Regions from separate parts of the Nocardioides sp. CCNWLW216 genome, predicted to be linked through region 2. Evidence: riboswitches for the same ligand, from Rfam matches in the RefSeq annotation. Region 2 holds a riboswitch; each other region holds the start of a gene.
What was found. Region 2 has a riboswitch for cobalamin ahead of V7S47_RS15855 (ABC transporter substrate-binding protein). Riboswitches for the same ligand answer to the same signal wherever they lie in the genome.
Positions count from the first base shown of each region.

Region 1: it holds a riboswitch for cobalamin, as region 2 does, so the genes downstream of both, V7S47_RS04605 (hypothetical protein) here and V7S47_RS15855 (ABC transporter substrate-binding protein) in region 2, are expected to answer to the same signal.
Region 3: it holds a riboswitch for cobalamin, as region 2 does, so the genes downstream of both, V7S47_RS20105 (nitrite reductase) here and V7S47_RS15855 (ABC transporter substrate-binding protein) in region 2, are expected to answer to the same signal.

Region 1 covers NZ_JBBBBJ010000002.1:40,016-50,293, forward strand. The annotation lists gene V7S47_RS04585 (ECF transporter S component) at 1-673, opposite strand, end outside; gene V7S47_RS04590 (ABC transporter ATP-binding protein) at 670-2,238, opposite strand; gene V7S47_RS04595 (CbiQ family ECF transporter T component) at 2,235-3,332, opposite strand; gene V7S47_RS04600 (hypothetical protein) at 3,329-4,237, opposite strand; gene V7S47_RS04605 (hypothetical protein) at 4,240-5,736, opposite strand; cobalamin riboswitch at 5,803-5,955, opposite strand; gene gatB (Asp-tRNA(Asn)/Glu-tRNA(Gln) amidotransferase subunit GatB) at 6,018-7,511, opposite strand; gene gatA (Asp-tRNA(Asn)/Glu-tRNA(Gln) amidotransferase subunit GatA) at 7,508-9,031, opposite strand; gene gatC (Asp-tRNA(Asn)/Glu-tRNA(Gln) amidotransferase subunit GatC) at 9,028-9,327, opposite strand; gene wrbA (NAD(P)H:quinone oxidoreductase) at 9,409-10,020, shown strand; gene V7S47_RS04630 (hypothetical protein) at 10,090-10,278, opposite strand, start outside.
Region 2 covers NZ_JBBBBJ010000006.1:272,268-282,545, reverse strand. The annotation lists gene V7S47_RS15870 (ABC transporter substrate-binding protein) at 1-261, opposite strand, end outside; gene V7S47_RS15865 (FecCD family ABC transporter permease) at 288-1,364, opposite strand; gene V7S47_RS15860 (HoxN/HupN/NixA family nickel/cobalt transporter) at 1,689-2,513, shown strand; cobalamin riboswitch at 2,544-2,736, shown strand; gene V7S47_RS15855 (ABC transporter substrate-binding protein) at 2,757-3,770, shown strand; gene V7S47_RS15850 (iron chelate uptake ABC transporter family permease subunit) at 3,824-4,798, shown strand; gene V7S47_RS15845 (ABC transporter ATP-binding protein) at 4,795-5,580, shown strand; gene V7S47_RS15840 ((2Fe-2S) ferredoxin domain-containing protein) at 5,577-6,263, shown strand; gene V7S47_RS15835 (hypothetical protein) at 6,535-8,220, shown strand; gene V7S47_RS15830 (MFS transporter) at 8,224-9,459, opposite strand; gene V7S47_RS15825 (hypothetical protein) at 9,607-9,915, shown strand; gene V7S47_RS15820 (SDR family NAD(P)-dependent oxidoreductase) at 10,006-10,278, shown strand, end outside.
Region 3 covers NZ_JBBBBJ010000010.1:80,189-90,466, forward strand. The annotation lists gene V7S47_RS20095 (precorrin-2 C(20)-methyltransferase) at 1-55, opposite strand, end outside; gene V7S47_RS20100 (precorrin-8X methylmutase) at 52-708, opposite strand; gene V7S47_RS20105 (nitrite reductase) at 705-1,577, opposite strand; cobalamin riboswitch at 1,631-1,837, opposite strand; gene V7S47_RS20110 (S-methyl-5'-thioadenosine phosphorylase) at 1,866-2,681, shown strand; gene V7S47_RS20115 (hypothetical protein) at 2,849-2,983, shown strand; gene V7S47_RS20120 (TMEM165/GDT1 family protein) at 3,251-3,823, shown strand; gene V7S47_RS20125 (alkaline phosphatase family protein) at 3,850-5,883, shown strand; gene V7S47_RS20130 (MBL fold metallo-hydrolase) at 5,880-6,635, shown strand; gene V7S47_RS20135 (VTT domain-containing protein) at 6,625-7,212, shown strand; gene V7S47_RS20140 (ATP-binding protein) at 7,274-7,690, shown strand; gene V7S47_RS20145 (hypothetical protein) at 7,729-8,538, opposite strand; gene V7S47_RS20150 (DICT sensory domain-containing protein) at 8,699-9,571, opposite strand; gene V7S47_RS20155 (hypothetical protein) at 9,686-9,883, shown strand; gene V7S47_RS20160 (hypothetical protein) at 9,892-10,248, shown strand; gene V7S47_RS20165 (PP2C family protein-serine/threonine phosphatase) at 10,245-10,278, shown strand, end outside.

The DNA of each region.
Region 1 (10,278 bases), on a different contig from region 2:
TCGAGGTCAGCAGCGTGTAGACGAGGAAGGTCTGCAGGTTGTCCAGCAGCGGCGCCCCCGGCACGTAGGCCAGCGAGCCCTCGTGGCCCGGCACCTGCACGCCGAGCAGGAACGGCCAGCCGGAGAGGTTCATCAGCAGGCCGTAGGCGTACGCCGCGACCACGCCGTACGCCGCCAGCATCACGACCTCGGCGCGTCCGGTGACCCGTCGGGGCAGCAGCCCGGCGCCCATGCCGATCCAGGCCGAGCAGATCATCTGGAACGGCAGCCAGGGGCCGACGCCCGCGGTCATCAGGGCCGACGCGAAGAGGGACGTGCAGCCCAGGACGAAGCCGAACCCGGCGCCGAACACCCGGCCGGCCAGGATCAGCAGGAAGAAGACCAGCTCGACGCCCGCCGTACCGGCCGAGATACCGCGCAGCACGGCGTTGATGGCGCTCAGCACGCCGAGGACGGCCAGCACCCGAGGGTCCAGCCCGCCCTCGCTGACCTCGGCGAGCACCACCGCGATCACCACCGGCAGCAGGGCCAGGAACAGGAAGGGCGGATCGACCCGGGTGGTGCCGGCGTCGACCTGCACGAGCAGCGGCCAGCAGAGCATGCCGAGCCCGGCGACCGAGGCGACCAGGAGCACCGCGGCCGAGCGGCGCGAGAGGGCGACGGCGCCGCTCACCGCACGCCGTCCAGGGCGGCGACGACCTCGTCGACCCGCAGCCAGGGCGCGCCCAGCACCTTGGTGACCTGGGGCGCGAAGGCCGGGGACTCGGCGACCACGCGTCGGACCGGACCCGACGAGACGACCTCGCCCTCGGCCAGCACCACCACGTCGTCGGCGGCCTGGGCCACGAACTCGACGTCGTGGGTGGCGACCAGGACGGCGTGCCCGTTCGCGGCGAGGTCGCGCAGGATGGTGGCCAGCACCCGCTTCGCGGCGTAGTCGAGACCCCGGGTGGGCTCGTCGAGCAGCACCACGCGCGGCCGGGCGGCCAGCACCAGGGCGAGTGCGAGCGCGAGCCGCTGGCCCTCCGAGAGGTCGCGCGGGTGCCCGTCGTCGGGGATGCCGGGGACCAGCCGGTCGAGGATCCTGCGGGTGGCCGGGCCGCCCGCGGCGCACTCCTCGGCGACCGTCTCCAGGTAGAGCAGGTCGCCGGCGGTCTGAGGCAGCAGGCCGACCAGCGCGCGGCGGTCGGCCGCCTCCAGCCGGGCCGGGTCCAGCTCGCCGACCTGGACCGTGCCCGCCTGCCGGCGGCCGGTGCCCTGCAGGCTCCACAGCAGGGAGGACTTGCCCGAGCCGTTGCGCCCCATCAGCGCCGTCACCCGGCCCGCGGGGACACGGACGTCGACCTCCCGCAGCGCCACGGTGCGGCCGTGCACGACGGTGACCCCGGTGGCCATCAGGCCGGGTGCCGCGGCCGGCTCGGTCGCCGGCTCGGGGAGAGCCAGGGCCGGCAGCTCTCGAGCCCGCCGGCGCGCGTCGCGCACGCTCAGCGGCAGCGGCGACCAGCCGGCCGCGCGGCCCAGCTCGACGATCGGAGGTACGACGGGGGACGTCGCCAGCAGCTGCGCCGGCTCCCCCACGGCGACCCGTCCGTCACCGGTCAGCAGGCACATCCGGTCGGCGAAGGGGACCACCCGCTCCAGGCGGTGCTCGGCCAGCAGCACCGAGACGCCGAGGTCGTGGACGAGCCGGGTGAGGGTGGCGAGCACCTCCTCGGCCGCGGTGGGGTCGAGCGCCGAGGTGGGCTCGTCGAGCACCAGCAGCCGCGGGTGCATGGTCAGCACCGCCCCGATCGCCACCCGCTGCTGCTGGCCGCCGGAGAGCGTGCGCAGGTCGCGGTCGCGCAGCTCGGCGATCCCGAGCAGGTCGAGGGTCTCCTCCACCCGGCGACGCATCGTCTCGGCGGGCAGGCCGAGCTGCTCCATCCCGTAGGCGAGCTCGTCCTCCACGGTGTCGGTCACGAAGCCGGCGGCCGGGTCCTGGCCGACGTACCCGATCGCGTGGGCGCGCTCGCGTGGCGGCGTACGGACGATGCTGACGCCGTCGAGCAGCACGTCGCCGCCGAGCACCCCACCGGAGAAGCGCGGCACCAGGCCGGTCACCACGCCCAGGAGGGTGGACTTCCCGACACCGGTCGGGCCGGAGACCAGGACCAGCTCGCCCTCGTCGAGGTCGAGGTCGACGCCGTCGAGGATGCGGTGGTCGTCGTAGGCGAAGGTGATGCCGCGCAGCTCGATCACGCCAGCACCACCCGGGGCGGTGGCGCCAGGGCGGCGGCCGCGAGCCCGATCAGGGCGCCGGCCAGGGCGACCGCGCTGACCTGCGGGACGGAGGCCAGTCCCGGGTAGGCCAGCAGCGGCGTCTCGTGGGCGACCCACCAGCCGCTCACCCCGGCGGCCAGTCCGCAGAGCGCGACGCCGGTCTCGGGCCAGCGCCACGGGTCGGGACGGTACGTCGTCCGCTCGGCCCGCCGGCCCGCGCTGCGCAGCCCGGCAGCCGCGAGCACCAGGCCGAGGACGACCATCGGCAGCGCCAGCCAGCGCGGAGCGGTGGCGTCCAGGACGGCGTACGAGCCGACGCACAGCCCGCACAGCCCGAGCAGGAGCAGCGCGCCCGTGGTCCGCCGCTCCCCGCGCGACGCCCCGGAGCTGCGGCCGTAGCCGCGGGCGTCCATCCCGGCGGCCAGCGCCAGCGACCGCTCGAGGGCGTCCTCCAGCACCGGCACGAGGGTACGGCGGAGCCGGCCGACCCGGCGCTCGTCACCGGCCCGCAGCCGCTGGGCGGCCCGGACCCGGCGGACGCTGTCGGCCAGCTGGGGCAGCACCGTGACCGCGACGACCAGGGCGGTGCCGATCTCGTAGAGCGCCGACGGCATCGAGCGCAGCAGCCGCTTCGGGTTGGCCAGCGCGTTGGCGGCGCCGAGGCAGATCACCACCGCGGCCAGCCGCATCCCGTCGTACAGCCCGGCGAGGAGGGCCTCCTGCGTGACGGGGCCGAGCAGGGTGATGCCGAGGACCCAGTCCGGAAGCGGGATCTCTGGCAGATCGAGCAGGACGGTCCCCTCGTAGGACCCCCCGAAGATCAGGCGGAAGACGACCCGGATCACCACGATCGCCAACCCCAGCCAGAGGTAGAGGCGGAACGAGCGGGCCCACGGCTGCTCGGAGCGGCGGGCGGTCACGACCAGGGCTGCGACGCCCACCAGGAGCAGCAGCACGAACGGGTTGGTGGTCGCCGAGGCCGCCGCCGCGAGGCCGATCGCCCACGCCCACCAGGCCAGCGGGTGCAGGTCGCGCGGCAGCCGACCCGCGCGGACGGCGGTGGCCGCGGTCACGGTCCCGACGAGCGAGCGGACCGGCGACGGAGGACGACGGCGCCGGCCGTCCCGCCACCGATCGCGACGAGCAGGATCAGCACCAGCCAGGTCGGGACGCCCTCGTCCTCGGTGGTCTGCTGGGCCGCGGGCGAGAGCACCGGCTCGTCGACGTTGCCGGCACCGGCGGTCGGCGACACCGCTGGGTCGGTGCTCGGTGCCGCGGTCTGCGCGCTCGTGGCGGAGGGGGACGCGGAAGGGGCGGACGGCGTCGCGGACGGGCTGGTGCTCTCGGACGTGGCCGACTCCGTGGGGGCGCCCGACGGGGTGCCGGCGCTCGGGGCGCCCGTGGTGGGCGCGCTCGACGGCTGCCGGGTGGGCGTCGCTGACGGCTTCTTCGTGGGCTTCTTGCTCGGCTTCGCCGACGGCTGCTTGGTCGGCTGGGCGGACGGGGTGGCCTTGGCATGCACCGGCGGTGTGGCTCCCGGCGCCCTCGCCCCGTCGACGTCGTCCCAGGCGAACGCCACGCTGCCCCCCGCCGGGATCCGGAGCGACTTCACGCCCCGGGTGGCGTAGGTCCAGCTGCCGGACGTCCCGTCCGACCACCACAGCGACCAGAAGCGGTCACCGGGCGGCATGCCCTGGCAGGGATCGTCGGCCGGCGCGCCCTTGACCCGGCAGACGGCGCCGGCGAACTCCTGCGTGTAGGTCAGCTCGTAGTCGGCCGCCGGGAACAGGTCCTTGGCCAGGCCGCTGGTCCCGACGCAGGACTGCCCGACCCCGCCTCCGAGGGAGCCGTAGTCGACGACCACGGTCACCCCCGTGCCGGTGGTGCAGGCCGCGGCCTGCGCGGTCGGGGCCGGTACGACGACCGCCGCCGCGGCCACGAGGGCCGCGGCGACGAGTCGCACAAGGTGGTGTCGCACGGTCAGCGGACGACCCGGAAGGCACCCTTGCCGGTGCGGTTGGTGAACTCGCCTCGGACGGTGACCTTGCGCTTGCCGACCTTGCCGGTCGCCTTGACCACGGTGCGGAAGACGCCATTCGCGTTCGCGGTGCCGCGCACGACGCGCTTGCCCGTGACCCGGAGCGTCACCGACTCGCGCGGGGCCAGGCCGGTGACCCGCGCCCGGACCTTCTTGCCCTTCGCGACCCGCTTCGCGACGATCACCCGGAACTTGGTGGCGCCGAGCGCCTTCACCGTGGCCGTCGCCGGGCGGCCGGCGGTGCTGAGCGTGAGGACGTGGTTGCGCGTGCCGGCCGGGATCGCGACGGCCACGGCACCCGGTCCGGAGACCTGCTTGCCGGTGCCGACGCCGGAGACACAGCCGCGCTCGCCGGCGTTCAGGCCGGAGACCTTCAGCGAGATCGTGCGACCCGCCTGGACGTAGTCGGTCGGACCCGAGAGGGCCGGCTTGCTGGTGGGCAGGTAGGCGAGCCCGGCGAGAGCCTGCGCCGTCGCGAAGACGGTCTGCTCACGGTTGTCCTCGGTGACGCCCTCGGGGAAGGTGCTCGACGTCCAGCTCACCGCGCCGGCGGCAGGCGCAGCCGCGCCGCAGGCGGGCAGCGAGACGTACTGGTGGGCGGCGACCCAGGCGGCCGCCTTCGCCGCCGGCGCGTTCGCGCCCGCGAGACCGAGCGACCAGGCGGCCAGGCCGGTGTCGTTGGCGTTGTCCTCGGACTTCAGGCACTCGTAGTTCGGCGGGCCGGCGTACTCGGTGCAGTTCTCGAAGCCGCCGGTGGCCGACTGCTTGCCTCCGAGGAACGCGACCGCCTTGTCGATCGCGGCCTGGGTCGGCGCGTCCTTGACCTCGAGCGACGCCAGGGCCGCCAGCGAGTAGTAGGTGGCGAACTGGTCGCCCTCACCGACACACGGGGTGGAGTAGCCCCAGCCGCCGTCGGCGCACTGCCCGGAGCGGAGGTACTCGGCCGACTTCGCGGCCTCGTCGCTGCCGCCCTCGACCAGCGCGAGGGTCCCGAACCACTGCTGGGCGTACTGACCGCCCAGGGCACCGGTCGTGTCGTCGGTGTTGTCCTCGACCAGGCCCAGCAGGTTGAGGTCCGTGTCGCCGGCCGACGTCGGGTCGCCGACGAGCCCGTAGAACCACGCTGCCTTGGCGATGCTGTTGTTGCCGGTCGCGTAGCTGGCGACCCGAGCGTCGACGCCGGTCTTGACGGCGGCCAGCACCTGCGGGGCAGCGCCCGAGGCCTCCAGGCCGACGCCGAAGTCGAGCGTCTGGCCGAGGCTCGGCAGCGTGCCCGCGGTCGTCTGGGTCGCGAGCCAGGTCGCGGCGGCGGTGGCCGCCGGGGTCGGCGGCGTGGTGGGCGCGGCCAGGGCCGGCGCACCGGAGACGGCGACGACAGCGGCCGACGCCAGGACGGGCGCGGCCACCAGGGCGGCGGCGCGGCGTACGAGGTGGTTCATGGGTTCCTTCCCGCTGCTCAGCGAGAAGGCCGTCGAGGCCGACCCGCTGGTTTCCTCGACAGCGAAGGGTCAGGACGCGTCACGGCAGGTGCTCCGGCTCGCCGCGGAGTACGTCGTACTCCGCGCCACACGGTTGCGGGTCAGCGCCGGGCTCGCACCGGCTTCCCCTGCTGCGGGCGTTGGTGAATGTGTCCCGGCACCATAACCCCGCTCCCGGCGCAGGACGTCATGCGGACCGAGCCCCCGAGGGCTCCCTCCGCATGACGTCCGTCACGCGGGGCTCAGGCCAGCTTCTCCAGGATCAGCTCGCGCACGCGGGCGGCGTCGGCCTGGCCGCGCATCTCCTTCATCACGGCGCCGATGAGGGCGCCAGCGGCCGCGACCTTGCCGTCGCGGATCTTGTCGGCGACGTCGGGGTTGGCGGCGATCGCGGCATCGACCGCGGCACCGAGCGCGCCGTCGTCGGAGACGACCGCGAGCCCGCGGGCCGCGACGATCTCCTCCGGCGTGCCCTCACCGGCCAGCAGGCCGTCGAACACCTGGCGGGCCAGCTTGTCGTTGATCGTGCCGGCGTCGACCAGGGCCTGGACGGCGGCCACCTGGGCCGGGCTCACGCCGAGGTCGACGACGTCGACGCCCGCGTCGTTGGCCCGGCGGGTCAGCTCGGCGATCCACCACTTGCGGGCCGCCTGGGCGGACGCACCGGCGGCGATGGTCTCCTCGATCGGGCCGAGCAGGCCCGAGGCGACCACGTCGCGCATCTCCAGGTCGGTGTAGCCCCACTCGGCCTGCAGCCGGGCCCGGCGCTCGACCGGGTTCTCGGGCAGCGTGCCGCGCAGCTCCTCGACCCACTCCCGACTCGGCGCCACCGGCACCAGGTCGGGCTCCGGGAAGTAGCGGTAGTCGTCGGCGTCGGACTTGGGACGGCCGCTCGTGGTGACGCCGGTGTCCTCGTGCCAGTGCCGGGTCTCCTGGAAGATCGCCTCGCCGCTGTCGAGGATCGCGGCGTGCCGCTGCATCTCGTAGCGGACCGCGCGCTCCACCGAGCGGAAGGAGTTGACGTTCTTGGTCTCGGTGCGGGTGCCGAGCGTGCCGGAGCCCTTCGGGGCGAGCGACAGGTTGACGTCGGCGCGCAGGTTGCCCTGGTCCATCCGGGCCTCGGAGACGCCGAGCGCGACGATCAGGTCACGCAGCTGGCTCACGTAGGCCCGGGCCACCGCCGGCGCCTTGGCCCCGGCGCCGCGGATCGGCTTGGTGACGATCTCGATCAGGGGGATGCCGGCGCGGTTGTAGTCGACCAGCGAGTAGTCGGCGCCGTGGATGCGCCCGGTGGCGCCCCCGACGTGCAGCGACTTGCCGGTGTCCTCCTCCATGTGGGCGCGCTCGATCTCGACGCGGAAGGTCTCCCCGTCCACGTCGACGTCCATCCAGCCCTCGAAGCAGATCGGCTCGTCGTACTGGGAGGTCTGGAAGTTCTTCGGCATGTCCGGGTAGAAGTAGTTCTTCCGTGCGAACCGGCACCACTCCGCGATCTCGCAGTTGAGCGCCAGCCCGATCCGGATCGCCGACTCGACGGCCTTGCCGTTGACGACCGGCATCGCGCCGGGCAGGCCCAGGCAGGTCGGGCAGACCTGGGTGTTCGGCTCGCCGCCGAAGACCGCCGGGCAGCCGCAGAACATCTTGGTCGCGGTGTTCAGCTCGACGTGGACCTCGAGCCCGAGGGCCGGGTCGTACGACGCGAGCACGTCGTCGAAGGCGACGAGGGTGTCACTCATGCCGAATCTCCGTCCAGGGAAGGTGCCTTGTCCAGCAGCGGGGCGCCCCACTGCGCCTCGAGGGCGGCCTCGAGCGCCGCGCCGACGCGGTAGAGGCGGTCGTCGGCGAGCGCGGGGGCCAGGATCTGGAAGCCGGCCGGCAGGCCGTCCTCGTCGGCGAGCCCGCTGGGCAGCGAGATGCCGGGAACGCCCGCGAGGTTGGCGGGGATGGTCGCGAGGTCGTTGAGGTACATCGCGATCGGGTCGTCCAGCTTCTCCCCCAGCTCGAACGCCGTGGTCGGCGCGGTGGGCGAGACCAGCACGTCGACCTGCTCGAAGGCGGCCTCGAAGTCGCGCGTGATGAGCGTGCGCACCTTCTGGGCCGTGCCGTAGTAGGCGTCGTAGTAGCCGCTCGACAGGGCGTAGGTGCCCAGGATGATCCGGCGCTTCACCTCGTCGCCGAAGCCGGCGTCGCGCGAGGCCCGCATGACGTCCTCGGCGCTCGGGTTGTCGATGCCCTCGGGCAGCACCCGCAGGCCGTAGCGCATGGCGTCGAACTTGGCGAGGTTGGAGGACGCCTCGCACGGCATGATCAGGTAGTACGTCGCCAGCGCGTGCACGAAGTTCGGGCAGGACACCTCGACGACCTCGGCGCCGGCCTTGACCAGCAGGTCGACCGACTCCTGGAAGCGGGCCAGCACGCCCGCCTGGTAGCCGTCGCCGGACAGCTCGGTGATCACGCCGACCTTCAGGCCGCTCAGGTCGCCAGCCGCACCCTCGCGGGCGGCCGCGACCAGGTCGGGCAGCGGCTGGTCGATGCTGGTGGAGTCGAGCGGGTCGTGGCCGCCGATCAGCTCGTGCAGCAGCGCGGCGTCGAGGACCGTGCGGGTCACCGGGCCCACCTGGTCGAGGCTGTTGGCCATCGCGACCAGGCCGTAGCGCGAGACCCCGCCGTACGTCGGCTTCACGCCGACCGTGCCGGTCACCGCGCCGGGCTGGCGGATGGAGCCACCGGTGTCGGTGCCGAGGGCCAGCGGCGCCTCGAAGGCGGCGACCGCGGCCGCCGAGCCGCCGCCCGAGCCGCCGGGGATCCGGGTCAGGTCCCAGGGGTTGTGCGTCGGCCCGTACGCCGAGTGCTCCGTCGAGGAGCCCATCGCGAACTCGTCCATGTTGGTCTTGCCGAGGATCGGCAGGCCGGCCGCCTTCAGCTTCGCGACCACCGTGGCGTCGTACGGCGGGACCCAGCCCTCGAGGATCTTCGACCCGCAGGTCGTGGGCAGCCCGTCGGTGGCCAGGACGTCCTTGACCGCGATCGGCACGCCGTCGAGCGCGTGCAGCGGCTCGCCGGCCGCGCGTCGGGCGTCGGAGGCCGCGGCCTGCTCGAGCGCGCCCGCGGCGTCGACGTGGAGGAAGGCGTGCACGGCGCCCTCGACCGCGGCGATGCGGTCGAGCGCGGCCTGGGTCAGCGCCACCGAGGTGGTCTCGCCCGCGGCCAGCGCGTCGGCGGCCTGGGCGGCGGTCAGGCGGGTCAGGTCGCTCACTGCTCGTCCCCCAGGATCCGCGGGACGGCGAAGCGCTGCTGCTCCGAGGCCGGGGCCCCGGAGAGCGCCTGCTCCGGCGTGAGCGAGGGCCGGACGACGTCCTCTCGGAAGACGTTCGTCAGCGGCACGGGGTGGGACGTCGGGGGCACGTCGTCGCCGGCGACGCCGCTGATCGAGGCGACCGACTCCAGGATCACCGACAGCTGCGGGGCCAGGTGGTCGAGCTCGGCGTCGTCCAGGTCGATCCGGGCGAGCGTCGCCAGGTGCGCGACCTCGTCTCTGGTGATCTCAGGCATGGACTCCATCCTAGGAGAGGGAGTCGTTTGTCCCGTCGGCGGTCGGTTACCGGTCTGGTTGAAGGCTCAACCGACCTGCGGATGGAGATCCACCTGATGCCCACCAAGATCGCGATCGTCTACTACTCCTCGTACGGCACGACCCACGCCATGGCGCAGCGGATCGCCGAGACCGCGGAGAAGCACGGCGCCGAGGTCCGGCTGCGGCACGTGCGCGAGACCGCGCCGGCGTCGGCGTACGAGGGGCAGGACGCCTGGAAGGCGCACGTCGAGGAGATCGCCGACGGCCCGTTCGCCGAGCCCGACGACCTGGCCTGGGCCGACGTCGTCGTGATGGGCTCGCCGACCCGCTACGGCCACGTGACCAGCCAGCTGCAGTCGTTCATCGACACCCTCGGCCCGCTGTGGTCGGAGGGCAAGCTGGCCGACAAGGTCTACACCGCGTTCACCTCGTCGCAGACGCTGCACGGCGGCCAGGAGTCGACGCTGCTCGCGCTGCACACGACCTTCGCCCACCTCGGCGGGATCATCGTCCCGCCCGGCTACACCGACGCCCTCAAGTTCAACGACGGCAACCCGTACGGCGTCGGCAAGGTCACCGGGTCCTCCCCCGAGCTCGACGACACCGACCTCGCCGCCCTCGACCACCTGGTCACCCGGGCCCTCGACATCGGCGCGAAGCTCGCCGTCTGACTCCTTCTTCCCCCACGAAGGAAGCGCCGCCACCCGACCGGGTGGCGGCGCTTCGTCGTACGACGGCGATCAGCAGCGGCGGATCTTCTTCAGCTTGATCGGGCCACCGTCGCCCATCTGACCCTGGAACTGGAAGGCCTCCAGGACGAATCGCTTGTCGTTCTTGCGGATCCGCACGGCCACCGGCTTCGAGGTGACGCCCTGGCCGACGATCGGGGTCGCGGCGCGGTCGATCTCCTTCTCGCCCTTCCGCACGAT
Region 2 (10,278 bases):
GGCCGGGTACTGCCCGGCCCGGGCCGTGACCCGGTCCATGACGCCGAGGTCGTGGAGGTAGGGCACGGCGGCGCTCTTGAGCATCACGACCCGCTCGGGCGCGCGGTCGAAGGTCACGTCGGCGCCGCAGTTCTCGACGGTCACGGGGTAGGACCCGCTGCTGGTCGACGTGGGCTCGTTCTCCTCGGCGTCCGCCCCGCAGCCGACGAGGGCGGCCACGAGGCTCAGGCCGAGGGCGATCGGGGCGAGGGGGCGGGGCATGGCGGGCTCCTGGGTCAGCGGGTGGGTCAGGCGGTCGTGGCGTGGAGACGGCGGATCAGGACGAGCAGGAACGGGGCGCCCAGCAGGGAGGTGATGATCCCGATCGGGATCTCCTGGGGCTGCAGCAGGACGCGGGCGACGACGTCGGCCCAGACGAGCAGGACGGCGCCCATGAGGGCGGCCACGGGGACGGCGCGGACGTGGGTCGAGCCGACGGCCCGGCGGGCCAGGTGGGGCACGACGAGGCCGACGAAGCCGATGCTCCCGGAGGCGGAGACGACGACGCCGATGCACAGGGCGACCACGACCAGCAGCAGCATCCGGAACACCTCGGGCGAGACGCCGAGGGTGTGCGCGGTCTCGTCGCCGATGGCCAACGCGTCGAGACGGCGGCCCCACGCGGTCAGCAGCGCCACGGTGCCGAGGACGACGACGGCGACCACGGCCAGGGGGGTGTTCCACTGGGCGAGCCCGAGCGAGCCGAGGAGCCAGAACATCACCGAGCGGGCGCCCTCGGCGGAGCCGGAGGCGAAGATCAGGAAGCTGGTGGCGGCGTACAGCGCATAGCCGACCGCGACCCCGGCCAGCAGCAGCCGGACCGAGGTGACCCGACCGGCGCTCCGGGCGACGAGGAACACCAGCACCGAGGCCGCGAGCGCGCCGAGGAAGGCGCTGACCTGGAGGGCGTGCTCGCCCAGCCCGGCACCGACCCCGAACAGGATCGCCGCCGCTGCCCCGCTGGAGGCGCCCGAGTTCACGCCGAGCAGGTAGGGGTCGGCGAGCAGGTTGCGAACCATCGCCTGCAGGGCCACCCCGCAGACCGCGAGGCCGGCGCCGACGAGGCACCCGAGCAGCACGCGGGGGAGCCGGACCTGCCAGACGATCGCGTCGGCCGGCCCGCTCCAGGTGCGCTCGCCCGGCCAGCCGAGCAGGTGGTGGCCGATGATCGCGGCCACCTCGCCCGGCGGGACGGTGAACGCTCCCACGCCGACGGCGACCACGACGGTGCCGAGGAGCGCGGCGACCAGCCCCGCGAGCCACCCCGTCGTACGACGCCGACGGCCGGCGAGGCCGAGCGGGTCGGCCGTCAGCACCTGGGTCACGGGTCTCCTCTGCCGCCTCTGCTGCGTTGTTGCGAACGATGTGCAGCAAGCAACCTAGTCACCCGGTATCAACCCCGGGACGCGGGGGTCGGTCCTTCACTCGCCGGTCCCTCGGCGTTCACCTGCGCGGTCGGTCCGGGTCGCCGGTCGGCGTCAGGCTCCGGTCGCCACCGGCCACCGGCCTTCGCGCTACCGAGAGGAATCCCGCGTGCACCTCGTGCTGCGCCGCGCCGCGCCCGGCGTCCCGACGGTCTCGGCGCACGCCTCCGGTGTCTCCCGCGACGGGACGACCACCGCGACCCCGGCCGGTACGACGGCCGCGGCATGAGCATCCTGGTCACGGCGGCGGCGCCGTACCTGCTCGACCTGGAGGCGCCGGGCGAGCGTCTGGTGGAGCTGGTGTCGTCGCCGGGATTCGTGCCGGCGGCGATCGCCGTCGCGTTCCTCGCCGGGGCCGCCCACGCCGTCGCCCCTGGTCACGGCAAGACACTGGCCGCCGCGTTCCTGATCGGGGGCGACGGACGCGTGCGCGACGCCGCCTGGCTCGGGGTCAGCGTGGCGGCCATGCACACGATGTCCGTGCTCGTGGTCGCCACCGCCTGGACCTTCTTCTCGCTCTCCGACCTGGTCGACCTGGAGGGCCTGACCACCGGCCTGCAGTTGGTCGCCGGCCTCGCGGCCCTGGTGCTCGGCCTGTGGCTGGTCCGGCGGCACGTGCGGGCCTGGCGAGCCGGCCACGAACCGGGACATGGCCACGGTCATGGGCACGGTCATGGCCACGGCCACGGCCACGGCCACGGCCACGGGCACTCGGTCGCGGTGTCCCGCCCGAGCCTGGTCCTGCTGGGCATGTCGGGCGGTCTGACCCCGTCGCCGGCAGCGTTCCTCGTGCTCGTCACCGGGTTCTTCACGGGCCGGTCGGGGTTCGCGCTGCTGCTGGTGCTGTGCTTCGGGCTCGGCCTGTCCAGCGTGCTGTTCGTGGTCGGCCTGCTCGCGCTGGGCGGGCGCAACGTCGTCGTCCGGGCCGCCGAGTCGCGGACCGCGCTCCGGCTCGCCACCCGGGTGGCGCCGCTGCTGGGCGCCACGGGCATCACCCTGATCGGCGGCACCATCGCGACGACCGCCGTGGTGCACCTCGCCACGCTCTGACCCGATCGGGTCGGGGGCGAGGGACCTGCGCTAGGTTTCTCGCGCCGTGGTGCACGGGAAGCCGGTCTGATGCCGGCGCGGCCCTCGCCACTGTAGCCGTCGAGCAGGACGGTCCTCGCGGCCCATCTCCGGATGGGTCGGACCACTGGGTGCGAGCCCGGGAAGGTCGACCGCCCTGTGCTGAAGCGGAAGCCAGGAGACCGGCCACGGCATGTCATGTTCCACGAGGGTTTGGAGAACATCATGCGCAGTCGACCCCTGCCGTCAGTCCTGTCCACCACCGTCCGGGCCGCCGTCCCGGTCGCCGCCCTGGCGCTCGTCCTGGCCGGCTGCGCCGGCGAGCCGGAGCCGGCGAGCGCCGACGCGGCGCCCGAGGCCGGCTTCCCGGTCGACGTGACCGCCTGCGGGCACATCAGCACCGTCGAGGCGGCGCCCGAGCGGGCCGTCACGCTCAACCAGGGCGCCACCGAGGTGATGCTGGCCCTGGGGCTCGCCGACCGGATGGCCGGTACGGCGTACCTCGACGACCCGGAGCCGGCCGCGGCCTGGGCCGAGGAGTACGCCTCGGTGCCGGTGATCGCGAAGGAGTACCCGACCCGCGAGGAGCTCCTCGCCACCCGTCCTGACTTCGTCTACGCGTCGTACACGAGCGCCTTCGACCCGGAGGTCGCCGGGCCGCAGGGCGACCTGGAGGCCGACGGCGTGGCGTCGTACCTCTCGCCGTTCGGCTGCGCCGACCAGGCCGACATCCCCGCGACGACCTTCGAGGCGGTCTGGGACGAGATCGACGCGGTCGCCACCGCGTTCGGCGTGGCCGACCGCGGCGCCGACATCCGGGCCGAGCAGAAGCGGACCCTGGCCGAGCTGGGCGACGAGGGAGCGGGCGCGGGCCTGGACGTGCTCTGGTACGACTCCGGCGACAAGACGCCGCTCGTGGGCGCGGGCTCCAGCGGCCCGCAGCTGGTGCTGGACGCCGTCGGCGCGACCAACCTCTACGCCGACGTCGAGGACGGCTGGGCCGACGGCAGCTGGGAGGAGGTCGTCGCGGCCGACCCGGACGCGATCGTGCTCGCGGACGCCTCGTGGTCGACGGCCGCCGAGAAGCGCGCGTACCTCGAGAAGGACCCGGTGCTCTCCCAGCTGACCGCCGTCCGCGAGGGCCGGTTCGCGACGGTGCCCTACTCGATGGGGACGCCCGGTGTGCGCCTCATCGACGGCGCCAGCACGCTGGCCGAGCAGCTCTCCGCGCTCCCGTGACCCTGCGGACCGGGCTCGCCCCGGTCCTCGCGGTCGCCGTGCTGCTGGTCACCATGGCCGTCGCGCTCGGCACCGGCGCCGTCGCGGTGCCGGTGCCGGACGTGCTCGACGTGGTGCTGCGACGCGTCGGCCTGGGGGACCGCGGGGTGAGCCTGCTCGACGACCAGATCGTCTGGCAGCTCCGGATGCCGCGGGTGCTGGGGATGGCGGCCGTGGGAGCGGTGCTGGGCTGCTGCGGCGCGGTGCTGCAGTCGCTGACCCGCAACGACCTGGCCGACCCCTACCTGCTGGGGCTCTCCGGCGGCGCGGCCGTCGGTGCGGTGACGGTGATCGTGCTGGGGGTGTCGGTCGCCGGGTTCGCGGGCCCCGCGGCGGTGACGCTCGCCGGCTTCGCCGGGGCGCTGGCCGCGCTGGGGCTGGTGCTGCTGCTCGCGGTCGGCCGGTCGGGCTCGCTCGCGCCCACTCGGACCGTGCTCGCGGGGGTGGCGGTCGGGCAGGCGTGCTCGGCGTACACCTCCTTGATCGTGATCGGCTCCGGCGACCACGACGCGGCCCGTCGGGTGCTGACCTGGACGCTCGGCTCGGGCGCCGGCTTCCGCTGGGGTACGGCGCTGCTGGTCGTCGGTGTCGCGGTCGTCGCGACGCTCGGCTTCTCCGCCTGCGCCGACCACCTCGACGCGTTCGCCTTCGGGGAGTCCTCGGCCCGCTCGCTGGGCATCGAGGTGACCCGCCTGCGCTGGGTCCTGCTCGGCGGTACGGCGCTCGCCACCGCGGCCGCCGTCGCGTTCGCCGGCACGATCGGCTTCGTCGGGTTGGTGGTGCCGCACCTGGTACGCGCCTTCACCGGGCCGCGGCACCGGCTGCTGCTGCCGATGTCGGCGCTGGTCGGCGCGACCCTGTTGGTCTGGGCGGACACGCTGGCCCGCTCGGTCGTCGACGGCCAGGAGATCCCGGTCGGGGTCGTGACCGCGGCGGTCGGCGTCCCGTTCTTCGCCCTGCTGCTGCGCCGGTCGGGGAGGTCGGCATGACGGCGCCGTCGATCGTGGTGGACGGGGTCGCTGTCACGCTGGGCGGCGCGACCGTCCTCGACGCGGTCTCGCTGACCTGTCGACCGGGTCGGGTGACGGGCCTGCTCGGCCCCAACGGCTCGGGCAAGACCACGCTGCTGCACACCGTCGCGGGCCTGCGCCGACCCGCGACGGGACGGGTGCTGCTCGACGACCAGGACGTGCACGTGCTGCGCGCCCGTGAGCGGGCCCGCCTGCTCGCGCTGGTCGAGCAGGACGCGTCCACCTCGCTCGACCTGCGGGTGCGCCAGGTCGTCGACCTGGGCCGGATCGCCCACCGGGTGCGGTTCGGGCCCCCGCAGTCCGACCCCGGCGGCATCGACGCGGTGGAGCGGGCCCTGGCCACCGCGCGCGTCGACCACCTCGCGGACCGGCCGTGGCACGCGCTGTCGGGCGGGGAGCGGCAGCGGGTCCATCTCGCCCGGGCGCTGGCCCAGGAGCCGAGCGTGCTGCTGCTCGATGAGCCGACCAACCACCTCGACCTCGGGCACCAGCTCGACTTCCTCGAGCGGGTGCGCGGGCTGGGCCTGACCACGGTCGCGGCGCTGCACGACCTGGAGCTCGCCGCGGCGTACTGCGACGACCTGGTCGTGCTCGACCGGGGCCGCCTGGTCGCGCACGGCCCGGTCGCCGAGGTGCTCACCCCCGCGCTCGTCGCCGAGGTGTACGGCGTCCGCGTGACCGTCGAGCCGCACCCCACGCAGCCGAGGCCGCACGTGCGCTGGGAAGGAGTCGTCCGATGACCCTGCCGATGACCCTGGTCCTCGTCGCGATGGGGGTCGCCGAGCCGCCCGACCGGCTCGCGGCCCTCGCCGAGCGGCACGGCGCGTCCGTGGCGCACCTGCAGCTCGCCGACCCGGCGCTGCGCCGCGAGCTCGACCGGCTGGCCGACGCCGGCGTACCCCGGATCGTGCTGGTCGGGGTGGCGTTCGGGATCGCGCCGGGCAACTCCTGGCTGCGCCGGGTCGCCGCGCACTGGTGGCGCGAGCGGCCCGAGCCGCCCGAGGTCGTGGTCGCGACCGGCCTCCTCGACAGCGAGGACGACGACCTCGCGGCGGTGCTGGCCCGGGCGCGGCCGATCGCCGGCACCGAGGCGCCGCTGGAGTCCGCGGCCTGGGAGGAGGTGCCGGCGCACCGGCACCAGGTGCTGGTCTGCCGCGGGCCGCGCTGCACCGCCCGGGGCGCCGACGACACCGCGCGGGCGCTGACCCTGGCCCTGATGGCCGCCGGGCTCGGCGACGACGACGTGCTGGTCACCCAGACCGGCTGCCAGTTCCCGTGCAACCACGCGCCGGTCGTCAGCGTCCAGCCCGACGACACCTGGTACGGCGGGGTCGGGCCGGACGAGGCCGAGCGCCTGGTCGAGACGCTGCGCCAGGATTCACCCACGTCCAGGGAGCACATCCGTGTGATTCGCCCTGTCTAGTGGTCGGCGCAGCTGGTTCGGCTCTCCATCCAGGGGAGTCGTCGCGAGAGGGAAGCCGGTGTGACTCCGGGACTGCCCCGCAGCGAAGAGTGGGAACGACCTGCCTCTCCTGGTCAGACAGGAAGCACTGGGCCCGTGCACGAGCTGGCGGCCGGACTGGACGTGGTCTGGGGCTTCGTCCGGATCGGTGTGGCGGTGCGTCCGCACCGGTGGGCCGGTGGAGAGCGGCATACTCGCCCGCGTGACTCTGCTGGACCGGGAGCGGGAGGCGTTGGCCCGCGCGCTCGACGACGCGGGCCTGGACTGGGAGCGCTGGCTCGACGGCACGGGTACGGCGCCGCTGGATGCTCGCGTCCGCCTGTCGGCGCTGCTCGTCCTGCTCGGTCACGAGGGCCCCGATGACCACCGGGTGGAGGAGACGTTCGATCGGCTCCGCCGGCGGCGGTTGCCCTGGGACCCTGCCACGGCATGCCTCGCCCTCGAGGTCGTCAGGCAGCGCAGCGAGTTCGACCACTGTCGGGTGGGCGCGGGGCTACGTGGCGCGGCGTCGGTGTGTGGCGCCGGGCTGGCCGACACCGTTCTGGTCGACCAGCTCGACCGGTGCCGGAGTTGGCTCGACGACCTGTCGCCCGAGCTCTGGGCGGTCCCGCGGATGCGACTGCTGGTCCGGCGGGTGCTGGCGACGGCGACGCCGCCGGACCTCGTGGACCTGTCGTTGATCACGGACGGCGACGGGTGGGGAGTTCCTGCACGCGACCTGGCACGCCGTGCTGATGCCGACGTCGTCGGACCCTTGATCCGGCGGCTCGGAGAGCTCGGCCCGCGCAAGCCCTCTCAGCGATGGGTGCGCGAGGTGCAGGAGGCGGTGCGGCCCGATGCCGCGCGAGAGCTGGTGCGGGCGTGGTTGGACGTGGCTGCCTTCGCGCCCATCGTCGAGCCGGACGAGACGACGGCATTCTCCGGCGGGATGCTCTTCGCCCCGGGCAACGAGGAGGTGGTCCGCGCGGCCGTGCTCGCCACCACCGTGATGCCCTCGGAGGCCTGGGCTCCGGCCGTGCTCGGCGTCTTGGCCCGAAGGGGCGCCGCGACCAGCGGGGTCGCGGGGATGACCGCTTCGCTGTCCCTGAAGGTCGCCAGTGCTGCCATTGACGCCTTGATCGTGCGAGCCACCCCCGGCGACCGGGCGGTCTTGGAGGAACTGCTCGTCGACCTGTCCAGGCGCGACCTGGTCAAGCGGATCGGCGTCGCGTTGGGCCGTCCCGAGGAGGCCGCCGCACGCGACGCTCAGCTGCGCCGGGAGAAGGCGGCGGCCGTGCGCCGCAAAGCTGACCCGGCGCCGCGGGAGGCACGCGCAGCGGCGGACCGACTCGTCAGGCAGCACCTCGGACCCGCGCTCCGTCGGTCCGGTTTCAGTGCGGGCGGCCGCACCTGGCGTCGCCTTCACCTCGACCGGGTGGACGTCGTCTCCGTCGGCTCGGGAGCGGGTGAGATCCAGCTCTCCTACGGGACCCGGTTCGATGCGGCCCATCCCGGTGGCGAGGCGTGTCCGATGGACCGAGCCCAGGTCCGTCTCAAGGACCTCGACATCCAGGTCTACGAGAACTGGGACGCCACGGACGAGGCCCTCGCTCGCTGTGCTGCGCGCCTGCTGACGAGCGTCGTCCCGTTCCTGGACACGTTGGGACGGTACGAGCTGGCCCGCTCCTACCTGGAGCACGGAGCCGGGGTGCCACCCGGCGCGGCAGCGATGAACAACCCGGGCAGTCCTGCGGACCAGGGCGTCCTGGGACTCCTCGCGCTCGCTGCAGCCGACCGGCCGACCGCGGTCGATCAGCTGATCTTCCGGGTGCGCTTCGCCCAGGAGCAGGTCGATGACGGGTTCTCCAGCGACGCCGAGCTGCGGTTCTGGCGTCGCCAGCTCGCCCGCGCCAGGCGGCTCCCGGTGCTGCCGGCCTGACGGTCAGCTCGTCAGCTGCGGAGGCGGCTCACCCGTCAGCCGTACGTCGGTGATCCTGCGCCGGGTGAGGGCGAACGCGGCGACGAGTGCGGCGAGCGCGAAGCACCCGAGCTGGACCCGGCCCGCGCCGAAGGCGATCGCGAGGGGGCCGACGGCGAGCTGGCCGATCGGCGTGGCCACGAAGGAGAAGAAGCCGTCGATCGCCATGATCCGCGACAGCATCTCCTCCGGGACCTTCTCCTGCACCAGCAGGTTCCAGGCGAGGTCGAGCAGGCTCAGTGCGGCCCCGGCGACGACGAAGGACGCCGACAGCACCCACACGTTCACGTGGGTGCCGAGCACCAGCATCGGGACGCACCAGACGACGAAGGCGATCATGATCGCCCGCATCGGTGCGCGCAGGGTCACCTTGGCGAGGAAGAACGCGGCCACGAACACGCCCACCGCCTGGCCGGACCGGGCCACCCCCCAGCCCTCGCTGCCGATGGTGTCGTCGGCGATCACGGGTCCGAGCACGTTGATGGCGCCGCTGACGAGCGCGTTGAAGACGAGCGACGCCGAGGCGGCCGGGATCACCCAGCCGAGGTGGCGGGCGAACGCCCAGCCCGCGAGGAAGTCGCCGATGACGCTCGGGCGGGCGTTGCTGCGGTCGCCCGGCGGCAGGCGGACCAGGAGGAGCAGACCGGCCGCCACGAGGTACGTCGCGGCATCGACGGCCAGGGCCCAGCCCGGACCGGCGGTCGCCACGAGCACGCCCGAGACCGCAGGGCCGAGGATGCCGACGGCGCTGGTGGCCTGGCCGATGAGCAGGAAGGCCGCCTTGCGCTCCTCGACCGGCAGCAGGATCGGCACCATCCCGAGGAACGCGGGGTAGCTGACCGCGAAGACGGTGCCGGCCACCGCCTGCAGGACGACGAGGTGCCAGATCTCGGCGTACCCGGTGATCACGAGGACCGCCGTGGCGGTCTGGACGACGCCCTGGACGAGGTTGCACCCGCGCAGCACGACAGCGCGGGGGAGCCGGTCGGCGATCGCCCCGCCGAGGAGCATGAAGACGACCATCGGCACGCTCGAGGCGGCGATCACCCAGCCGAGGGCCGAGGCGGAGTCGTCGATGTCGAGGACGGCGAAGGCCAGCGCCACGCCCGCCATCGACGAGCCGACCCGGTTCACGACCTGTCCGACGAAGAAGTAGCGGAAGGCCGGTGCGGCGAGCGGCGACAGTCGGCTGCTCCTCACCGGAGAAGTAAAGCGGCCCGACTTCCCGGAGTACACGCCATCGGCCGCGCGCCGCTCGTTACCCAACTGTGGGGACACTCGGTGGCGCCTGTGGCTCGCCCGGTGGTGATGCAGCCCCAGACTGGGGGTCGCCCCTAGGAGGCCCCGGTGCAGCAGTCCGAGTTCGACACCCTCGACGAGACGCTCGACGTCGCGGCCCGCCACGCGAGCCGTGCCCTCATCGCCCTCGGCGCTCTTCGCAGCTCACCCGACCCGGAGCACCGAGCCGCGTACCGCAGCATCCACGACCTCATCGGCGACCTCGGAGGGCTGAAGGTCCAGCTCGGGACCATGGAGCCCCGGAACGACGCGGCCGCGCACCGCCTCTCCGCCCTCGACGCGGACGCCGTCCGCCGCCACTGCACCCCTGCGCTCGTCGCCTCGCTGACTCTCGACTCCCGTCGCGGAGGCGAGTGAGCGACCCGACCCGAGCACGAGGTGGCGGGACGTCAACGGCAATTGCAGCAAGTGCTTGCTTAATTCAGAGATCGCGTCGAGGCTGGCCCCATGGACCTCGACCTGATCGGACGGCGAGCGGTCGTCACGGGCGCGGGCGCGGGGATCGGTCGCGAGATCGCCCACGCGCTGGCGCGCGAGGGGGTGTCGGTGGCGCTCGTCGCCCGCGACGAGGACCGGCTGTGCGAGCTGGCGCGACAGATCGCGGACGCCGGGGCCCCCGAGCCCATCGTGGTCGCGGCCGACCTCGTCGAGCGCGAGACCGCGGCACTCGTGCGCGCCGAGGTGGAGCGGGCCTGGGGCGGCGTGGACATCCTGGTCAAC
Region 3 (10,278 bases), on a different contig from region 2:
TGATCAGCTCGGGGTCGCCTGGCCCCAGCCCGACGCCGGAGAACCGGCCGGTCATTCCTCCTCCTGGGCCAGCGCGTTGATCGCCGAGGAGGCCATCGCCGAGCCGCCGCGGCGACCCCGGACCGTCACGAACGGGACGTCGATGCCGTGGTCGGCGGCGAAGGTGGACAGCGCCTCCTTGGACTCCGCGGCGCCGATGAACCCGACCGGGCAGCCGATGATCGCGGACGGGCGGGGCGCGCCGTCGACGAGCATCTCGAGCAGGTGGAAGAGCGCGGTCGGGGCGTTGCCGATGGCGACGACCGCGCCGTCGAGGAGCGGCTCCCACAGCGAGACCGCGGCCGCCGTCCGGGTGGTGCCGAAGGAGCGGGCCAGGTCGGGCACCCGCTCGTCGGTGAGGAAGCACCGCACCTCGTTGTCGGCGGGCAGCCGACCGGCGGTGATGCCCATCGCGACCATCCGCGCGTCGCAGAGGATCGGGGCGCCGAGCATCAGCGCGGCCCGGGCCGAGGCGACCAGCCGGTCGTGGACGACCAGGTCGGGCACCAGGTCGACCTGGCCGCTGCCGTGCACCATCCGCACGGCCAGCTTCTCCGCATCGGTCGGCAGCCCGGCGAACGACGCCTCGCGCCGGATCGTCGCGAACGAGTCGACGTAGATCGCGGGCCCGTCGTCGACGTACGGGTAGCGCTTGGTCGGGCGCCTCATCGGGTTTCCTCCGGGTCGGGGACGAGCACGCCGCGCCACGGCGTGACCACCAGCTCGCGCTCGTACGACGCCAGCCGGGTGACCAGGTCGGGGTCGAGGACACCGTCGGGCGCGGCGACGTGGAGCCCGCCGGGCACCGGGCCGTGGGGGAGCGGCCCGCTCGGGGCAGGGGCCTCGCCGCCCAGGGGGAACGGCTCGCTGAGCGGCAGCGCCAGCTCGTCGACGTGCCAGGGCGCGTCCGGCCCGGTGCCGGCGGCGACCAGGAACCGCTGGGCCAGCACGACCAGGAACTGCGCCGCCTTCGTCAGGGGGACGACGTCGCCCCAGCGCCGACTGCCGACCCGCAGCTGGGCCAGCTGGGCGGACAGGGCGACCAGGCCCAGGTCGGCGGTGCGGTCGATCAGGTCGCCGCGGCCGTCGTCGAGCACGAACAGGAAGCGGCCCGGCAGGGCGGCCAGGTCGGGGGCGGCGCGGAGCCGCTCGTCGAGGTCGGTGGCGACCGGCCGGAGGTCCGCCCGTCCGCCGGCCAGGCCGGTCTGCGGGGAGACCATCAGGTTGCGCGCGAGCTCGTGGGTGCGCGACGGGAGCAGGCCGGTGGCCTCGACCGCCTCGACGACCTCGGCGGGCAGCGCGCCGTCCGGCCCGGAGGGCAGTCCGCGCAGCTGGAGGTTGGCCCGGCCGGTCAGGTGCACGTCGCCGTCGCCGTAGCGCCGGGCGACCTCGCCGAGCGCGCTCAGGGACGCGGGGGAGACCCGGCCGCCGACCAGGCGCAGCCGGACCAGCGCGCCGTCCTCGGCCGGCCAGGGGCGCAGCACGCCGGGGCAGCGGTCCCGCCGGGTGCGGAGCGATCCGCCGGACGATCCAGACACATCAGGTCCTTCGAGGTCCGGGCCCGTGCGCGAGACCCGCGTCGACCTCGCGGCGGTCGCCGCAAGGGCCAGCAGGTCTTCGGACTCGGGATCGACCGGTGCGGAGCGCCTTCCCGGACCTCGCGGCCCAGTGACTGGTCCGAGGTCGCCCCCGTCCCGTGCCCCGCCCGTCACCCACACCGCTGCGCGTCAGTCCCGGAGTCGCACCGGGTTCCCTGACCTCACTCACGTGATGGTCGACTGGCGCTCGGAGATTATCGCGCCCCGCTGCTCTGGCACAGTTCGGCCATGAGCTCACCCCGGGCGGAGGTCGCCGTCATCGGCGGCACCGGCTTCTACTCCTTCCTCACCCAGCGCGGCGACGACGCCGAGGAGGTCGTCGTCGAGACGCCGTACGGCGCCCCGTCGGCGCCGGTCTCGCTCGGCACCGTCGCGGGCCGTCGGGTCGCGTTCCTGCCGCGGCACGGGAAGCGCCACAAGCACCCTCCGCACGGGATCAACTACCGGGCGAACCTGTGGGCGCTGCGCTCGCTGGGCGTGGGCCAGGTGCTCGCTCCGTGCGCGGTCGGCGGACTGCGCGCCGAGGTCGCGCCGGGTGACGTGGTCGTCCCCGACCAGCTCGTGGACCGCACCCACCGCCGGATCTCCAGCTACGTCGAGACCGGAGCCGTGCACCTGCCCTTCGCCGACCCGTACTGCCCGCGGATGTCGCTGGCGGTCGCGGACGCGGACCCGGAGGTGAAGGTCGGCGGGACCATGGTCGTGATCGAGGGGCCGCGGTTCTCCACGCGGGCCGAGTCGCGCCACTACGGCGCCCAGGGCTGGACGCTGATCAACATGACCGGCGCCCCCGAGGCGGCGCTCGCCCGGGAGCTGCGGATGTGCTACTCGGCGATCGCGCTGGTCACCGACATGGACGCCGGGGTCGAGTCCGGCTCCGGGGTCGGACAGGAGGAGGTCTTCGCGCTCTTCCGGCAGAACCTGGAGCGGCTGACCGGCCTGCTCACGACCACCATCGGCACCCTGCCCGACCCGGCCGGCTGCACCTGCTCGAGCTGGGCCGACGGCCTGGAGCTGACGTACGAGGTGCCCGGACCCGTCTAGTCCGGTGCGGGTCGAGGCAACGCCACCGGCCCCCCGCGCGTCTGGAGGAGTGGGGGGAATGAAGCGACGGCCGGGTGGGAACCGCCCCGCCGGCCCAGTTCTCGAGCACGGGAGGTCCCCACGTGAGTGCACCGGAGCCGGTTGTCCCGTTGCCGTCCCGACCCCCGATGGCTCGCCTGCGCCTCGTGGAAGGAAGTCCCGAATGCCAGCACACGTGGCGCCTGCGGAGCGTCGACTTCTCGGACGGCGCCGCGGTCCGGGAGTTCGGCTGCGGCTCCTGCGACTCGGTCTGGTTCGACTGATCGTGGGCCGCGACCTCCGCTGACGCGGGTTCGTCGTACCGGCGGGCGTTGCGGTACGGTTTTCAACGAAAGGGAGTAGTCCCCAACAGCTGTGTCGACATACTGCCCCGCTCGCGCGGGACCGGTGCAGCGGGCCAGCTCAGCGATGAGCCGGCGGACGAGACTTTCGACCAGTCGCACCATCTCTGACATCCGTGTCGGGCGTGCCTGGTCGAAGGCACGTCCCCCAGGACATCCCTCCGGCCGGTCAGGCCCGGAGAGGAACCCGTGGAAGCCTTCCTGATCAGCACCGCCGTCATCTTCGTCGCCGAGCTCGGCGACAAGTCCCAGCTGATGGCGATGACCTTCGCCGCGCGCTACAAGGCCCGCGACGTCATCATCGGCATCACCGTCGCCACCGCGATCGTGCACCTGGCCTCGGTCGGCATCGGCTACTGGATCGGTGATGCCTTCGCCGACAGCCAGGACGTCATCAACATCGTCGCGGGCATCGCGTTCCTCGGCTTCGCCGCCTGGACGCTGCGCGGCGACGAGCTCACCGAGGACGAGGCCGAGAAGGCGCGCAAGAGCCAGGGCGCCGCGATCCTCGCCGTCGGCCTCGCCTTCTTCCTCGCCGAGCTCGGTGACAAGACCATGCTCGCCACCATCACCCTGGCCACCCACGAGGGCTGGTTCGGCACCTGGATCGGCAGCACCGTCGGCATGGTGGCCGCGGACGCCCTGGCCATCGTGGTCGGCGCCGTCCTCGGCAAGCGCCTCCCCGAGAAGGCCATCAAGTACGGCGCCGCCGCGGCGTTCGTGGTCTTCGGCGTGCTGCTGATCCTGCAGGGCACGCTCTGACCGCTGAGCGTCCGTAGGCTGCTCCCGTGACCAGGATCGCCCGGCTGCTGCGGCTCGGCCGGCTGCAGCTCGTCTCCTGGCGGCCGTCGTGGTCGTGGGCGGCCGGCGTGCTCCGGTCGTTCGTGACCTCCTTCCTGGCGCTGGCCGCCAGCCTCTGGCTGCTGCCGGGCGAGCAGGTGCAGTCCGGGGCCGAGTCGGTCGCCACCCTGGTGGTCCTGGTCCTGGTGCTCGGCGCGCTGCTCCGGCCGCTCCTGACGCGGCTGACCGTGCTCACGGGCACGGTCGGCCTGCTGCTGGCCGGGGTGCTGGCCCAGTCGATCGTGCTCGGCGCGGCGCTCGCGCTGGTCCCGTCGGTCGAGCCGTTCAGCCTCGGCGAGATCGTGCTCGCCTCCTGGGCCGCGGCGGTGGTCTCCGCGGTCGTGAACTGGCTCTTCGACACCAGCAGCGACGACGCGTTCCTCGGCCAGCTGCTCAACCAGGCCGTACGACGGACGCGGGTCGCCGGCGCCGAGGGGCCGGGCCTGCTGGTCGTCCAGCTCGACGGCGTCAGCCTGCCGGTGCTCCGCCAGGCGGTCACGGCCGGCTCGATGCCGACCGTCTCGCGGTGGATCCGCTCCGGCTCCCACGACCTGCGCGGCTGGCACACCGGGGTGCCGTGCACGACGCCGGCCGGGCAGGCGGTGCTGCTGCACGGCGACGTGACGGCCGTGCCCGGCTTCCGCTGGTTCGACAAGGAGCGCGGCCGGATGCTGGTGATGAGCCGGCCCGCCGACGCGGCCCTGGTCGAGGCCGACCTGAGCGACGGGCGCGGGCTGCTCGCCGACGGCGGCACCAGCGTCTCGAACCTGTTCTCCGGGGACGCGTCCGCGCGGCTGCTCACCCTGAGCGACGGCCGGCTGCCCGGAGCCGACCAGGGCGCGGCGTCGTACGCCATCAACCGCTTCGGGCTGGTGCGGTCGGTGGTGCTGTTCGTCGGCCAGATGGTCACCGAGCTGCACCAGGGCCGGCGCCAGCGGATCCGCGACGTCGTCCCGCGGGTCCGGCGCGGCGGCGCGTTCGTGCTGCTCCGGGGGCTGACGACGGTGGTGCTGCGCGACCTGAACGTGGCGATCGTCGCCGAGCAGCTGACCCGGGGGACGCCGGTGGTGTTCGTGGACTTCGTCGACTACGACGAGGTCGCCCACCACGCCGGACCGACCCGGCCCGAGTCGCTGCGGACCCTGGAGAACCTCGACCGGGTGCTGGCCTTCCTCGACCAGCTGACCCGTGAGGTCGGCCGCCGCTACGAGATCGCGCTGGTCTCCGACCACGGCCAGGCCCAGGGCTCGACGTTCCTGCAGCTCACCGGCCACACCCTCGACGACCTGGTCCAGGACCTGGCCCGCCAGCAGGTGCACGCCGAGGTGCACCCCGACGAGCGGTGGCTGCCGGCCAACCTGCTGCTCGCCGGCGCCCGGGGCAGCAGCCGGACGGTCACCCGGGCCGCCCGCTCGGTGGCCGGCGGCCGGCACCACGCGGCCGAGGGCACCGCGCCCGAGGGACCCGGCCTGCTGGTCGCGGCCTCGGGCAGCCTGGCCCACGTCTACCGCACCGACCTGCCCGGCCGGCTGACCCGCGAGCAGCTCGAGGAGCTGCACCCGGGCCTGGTCCGCGGCCTGGCCGAGCACCCCCACGTCGGGCTGGTGCTGACCCGCCGCGCCGACGGTGCGGTCGTCGCCGACGGCGGCACCGGCTGGCGGGTCCTGGGCTCCGCGGAGGGGGAGGGCGCCGACCCCGTCGCCGGCTACGGCCCGCACGCCGAGGCCGACCTCCTCCAGCTCTCCGAGCGGCAGCACGTCGGCGACCTGGTCCTGCTCGGCGCCTACGACCGCTCGCTCGGCGAGGTCGTCGCCTTCGAGGAGCTCGTCGGCTCCCACGGCGGCCTCGGCGGCTGGCAGACCGAGGCGCTGCTGGTCCACCCGCGGGGCTGCGTGGTGCCGGACGGCCCGCTCGACGGCCGGGCTGTGCACGCCGCCCTCGTCGACCGGCTGACCCGGCTGGGTCTGCGGGCCGAGCCGTGACCCTGGCGATCACCTGGTGGGGCCACGCGTCGGTCACCGTCGAGCTCGAGGGGCTGCGGGTCGCGACCGACCCGCTGCACGTCGACCGGCTCTTCCACCTGCGCCGGCACGGCCCGCCGCCCGCGGCCCCGGCGTACGACGCCGACCTGGTGCTGGTCTCGCACCTCCACCACGACCACCTGCACGTCCCGACCCTGCGGCGGATGCGGCCCGGGGCGACGGTGCTGGTCCCGCGCGGCGGCGAGGGCCTCATCCCCCCGGGGTACGACGTCCGCCCGGTCGCCCCCGGCGAGGAGCTGACGGTCGCGGGCGCGACGGTGCGGGTGCTGCCGGCGACCCACGACGGCCGGCGGCACCCCGGCTCGCGGATCCGGGGTCCGGCGATCGGCTTCCGGGTGGAGCGGTCCGGCGTGTCCTGCTGGTACCCCGGCGACACCGGCCCGCGTGACGACCTCGCCGCGGTCGGTGCCGTCGATCTCGCCCTGGTGCCGGTCGGCGGCTGGGGCCCGACCCTCGGCGACGAGCACCTCGACCCCGAGCAGGCCGCGCTCGCGGTCGCCGCGGTCGGCGCCCGCTGGGCGGTCCCGGTGCACTGGGGCACGTTCTGGCCGGTCGGGCTGGCCCGGCTGGACCGTCGTACGCACCAGCGGCTGTTCGTGACCCCGGGCGAGCGCTTCGCGGCCGCGCTCGAGCAGGATGAGGCCCGCGCCCTCGTCCTGGCGCCGGGGGAGCGGGTGCAGTGTGAGCGGTGACCATTTCGGCCTGGCCACCCTGCTCGTGCTCTTCGGCGTCGTCGCCTTCGGTGCGGTCGTGCCGGTGCTGCCGACCGGCGCCGCGGTCAGCAGCGCGGCCGTCCTGGCCCGCGCCGACCACACCTGGGAGGTCGTGCTCGTCGTGGCGGTCGGGGCCGGGGCGGCGTACTGCGGCGATCTCGTGACGTACGCCGCCCTCCGCAGGGCCGGGGAGCCGCTCGCCCGGCGGGTCGGCTGGCTGGGCGACGACGGTGACGAGCACTCGCGCCCGGCCCGGTTGCGCGAGCGGATCGAGCACGCCGAGATCCGCACCCTGCTGGTCTCGCGGCTGGTGCCGGGAGGTCGGGTGCCCGTGCTGCTGGTGGCGGCCCTGACCGGCTACCCGTGGTACCGCTACGTGAGCGCCGCGGCCGTGGCCGCCGCTCTCTGGGCGACGGTGTACGCCGCCGTCGGGGTGCTCGGTGACGGGCTGTTCGACGACACCCGCACAGCCCTCGTCGTCGCCGTGGGTGGCGCGCTCCTGGTCTCGGTGGTGCCGCAGCTCGTCCGCCGACTGCGCCCCCACCCGCGAGGGTGAGTTCCGCGACACCGGACAAGTCGGGGGATTAGAGACCCCTGCTGGGTGGCACAGGTAGGTCATGACCCTGACGGCGGAGCGGCCCCTCGACGCGCGCACGATCCTGGTGCTGCCCGCCGCCAACCGGGTGACCGGCATCGCCCGTCGGGTGATGTCCCACCAGCTCACCGAGCACGGCGCTCAGCGCGACCTCATCGAGGACGCCGAGCTCGTGCTCAGCGAGCTCGTGACCAACGCGCTGCAGCACGGCTCGTCGTCGCCCGACGAGGATCTCGAGGTCTCGTGGGCACTGACCGCCGGCCGGCTCCGCCTGAGCGTGCTCGACGGAGGCACGGCCGGCGACCTGTTCGCCGGGGTCGCCTCGGACGAGGCGCTCTCCGGTCGTGGGCTGGCGATCGTCGACTGCCTCTGCGAGCAGTGGAGCGTCGACCACGACGGCGGCACCCGGGTCACCGCGGAGCTGGCGTCGGCCGTCTGAGCGAACCGCCGCTCCGCGCCTGAGCGCGTCGCCTCCGGTCAGTCGCGGCAGAGGAGCTCCGGGCTCCCGAGCGCCACCACGGCACCGGTCTGGTCCTCGGCCCCACTGAGCGTGCTCCGCGACGTCCAGTCGAAGGTGAGCCGGAAGACCTTCGAGACATCGAGGGTGACCGGGCTGGACTGGGTCAGCGCGAACGAGCCGGCGTACTTCTGGACCCCGTCGGCCTTCAGCGACGCCGTGCCGAGCACCGAGTCCTCCGACGTGTCCGCGAGACCGACGCGGGTCGTCAGCTGACGGCACCGACGCTCGAGGTTGTAGGAGGTTCCGCCCTGCGCGTCCGAGGCGGAGCCGGCGAGCGACTCCGGGTAGGCCCGCCCGTTGATCTTCACCGCGTCCACCGGGTAGGTGGCGGTGGCGTTGACGGGGGCGAGCGTCGGCAGGGGACGCCAGGAGTAGACGTCGACGTGGACCGCCTTGCTGCGCCCGGCGCGGAAGCCCCGGCCGGCGGGCTTGACGACGCGGTAGGACCGGCTGCGGGTGCTGGTGATCTTGTCGGAGATCCGGAAGCGGCCCCGGCGGTCCACCCGGTCGGACAGGTCGGACGTCTTCCAGCGGCCACCGTCGTAGCGGACCTGGACCCGGACGTGCTCGCCGCGACGGGCTTTGCGGACGGTGCCGGAGAGGACGACGCGCCGGCCCTGGACGACGGCGTCCGTCGAGGCGGTCGTCTTGACGACGTACGACCGGTGGGCGCGCTCGCTCGGGGCGGCGGCCTGGGCGGGGACGAGGGTGGCGGCGGGAAGCGCGAGGGCGACGGCCGTCAGGGTGAGGGTACGGAGAAGGTTCATGCCTGGTCCGATGCACGTCGGGGCGGATCGGTTCGCGGACCGGGTGTGCATGGTCGGACGACCGGGCATCGGAGGGGTGCTGCGGGCTGGTTCTCGTCCCCACGACGGCTCGCAGCGACCGCGGTCGTCCCCGGGAGGGAGCACGGCCGCGGTCCTGCGCTCAGCGGCGCTCGTGCTCGCGGGCCTGGTGCCGGTCGACGTAGGTCAGCATCCGGGTGAACATCGAGTTGAGCGCGCTCAGGCCGGGGGCCACCGGCGTGGGGGCGTCGGCGAGGGCGAACAGCAGGGGAGCACCGACTTCCGGGTCGTACTCGTGGGCCACCCGGGCGCAGGCCCGGGCAGCGTCACGCACCGCGGCGGGTTCGACGGTCCAGATCGCCTCGAACACCCGGCGGGAGTCGGCCACCGTCTCCTGGCCGGGGAGCTCCCAGGCGGTCAGGGCCACCGGCAGGTCGGCGCTGTCGCACACGACGACCCACTCGCGACGCATCGGCGAGACCGGGTCGAGGTGGATCCGGGTGACGGGTGCGTCGTCCGGGAGATCACCGGTGCCGGTGAAGTCGGCGAACACGGTCGCCGAGGCCGCGAGCCGTGCGAGCTCCGTCCACCGCGCCCGGGAGGGTCGGTAGAGCCTTCCGGTCTGGAAGGCGCCGAAGATCCGGGCGCGGTCGGCCTGCGCGCAGAACTCGTCCTCGATGGCCCAGGACAGCGCCGTGAGGGTCGACTTGTGCAGCCGCTCGGCCCGCAGGTGCGGGTGCTCGCGCCGCAGGGTCGTGAAGACCGAGCCGGTGGACGGTCGCGCCGAGTCCAGGATCTCGGCGATCGCCACGTCGAGGCGCAGCCCGGAGTCGCGGCGCTGGGCCACCGAGCGGACGGCCGCCACGTCCTCGCGCCGGTAGCGCCGGTGCCCGCTGGGCAGCCGCATCGCGACGGGGAAGCCGAAGCGGGTCTCCCAGGCCCGCAGGGTCGTTGCGTTGACGCCGGTCGCCTGGGCCAGGTCGCCGATCGAGAGCAGGTCGGGATCGGAGGACATGACGAGAACCATAGGGCATGACTTCCACGTCTTGTGGAGATCTTGAGGAAGGACGTGCACAAACTTCCACAAGGCGGGTACTTTTACCTGGCACGCCACAGCGAAGGGGACAGGATGAGCAGGACGAACGACGGCCGCGAGGTCGAGACGTTGCAGCAGGACGGAGCCTGGGTGGTCCGCTGGGAGGCGGCCGTGGTGGCACGGAACGCCTCCCGGACCACGGCGATCGAGACCGGTGCCGATCTCGCGGCGACCCTCGGCGTACCCCACGTCGTGCGGTACGCGTCCGCCCGTCAGCTCGTCCCGGCCTGAGGTCCGTCATGAACCCTCGCGACCCGATCCCGTTGTCCCTGGTCCGCCCGCGCCCTCGGCCGGTCGTCTCGTCCCGGGACGTCGTCCGCGCTCATGACCGCGACGAGGACCAGGTGGGGTCGTTCGTCGACCTGGTGCGTCTGCTGCTGCCGGTCTCCTCCCTCTCAGCCCAGCGCGCGGCGCTCGTCCGCCAGGACCTGCGGCTGCTGCAGCAGGAGGCGAGACGCGAGCCGGCCGGCCGCCCCGCCGTGTGCCAGGCCCTGATGGCGGCGCTCGTCGAGGAGCTCGCCGACGGCGTCTCCTCGTTCAGCCTGCGCTCGCTGCAGGCGCGCGCCCAACCCGTCGTGGAGCCCGAGCCCGCATGACCCGACCCATCGACCAGGAGCTCGACCGTG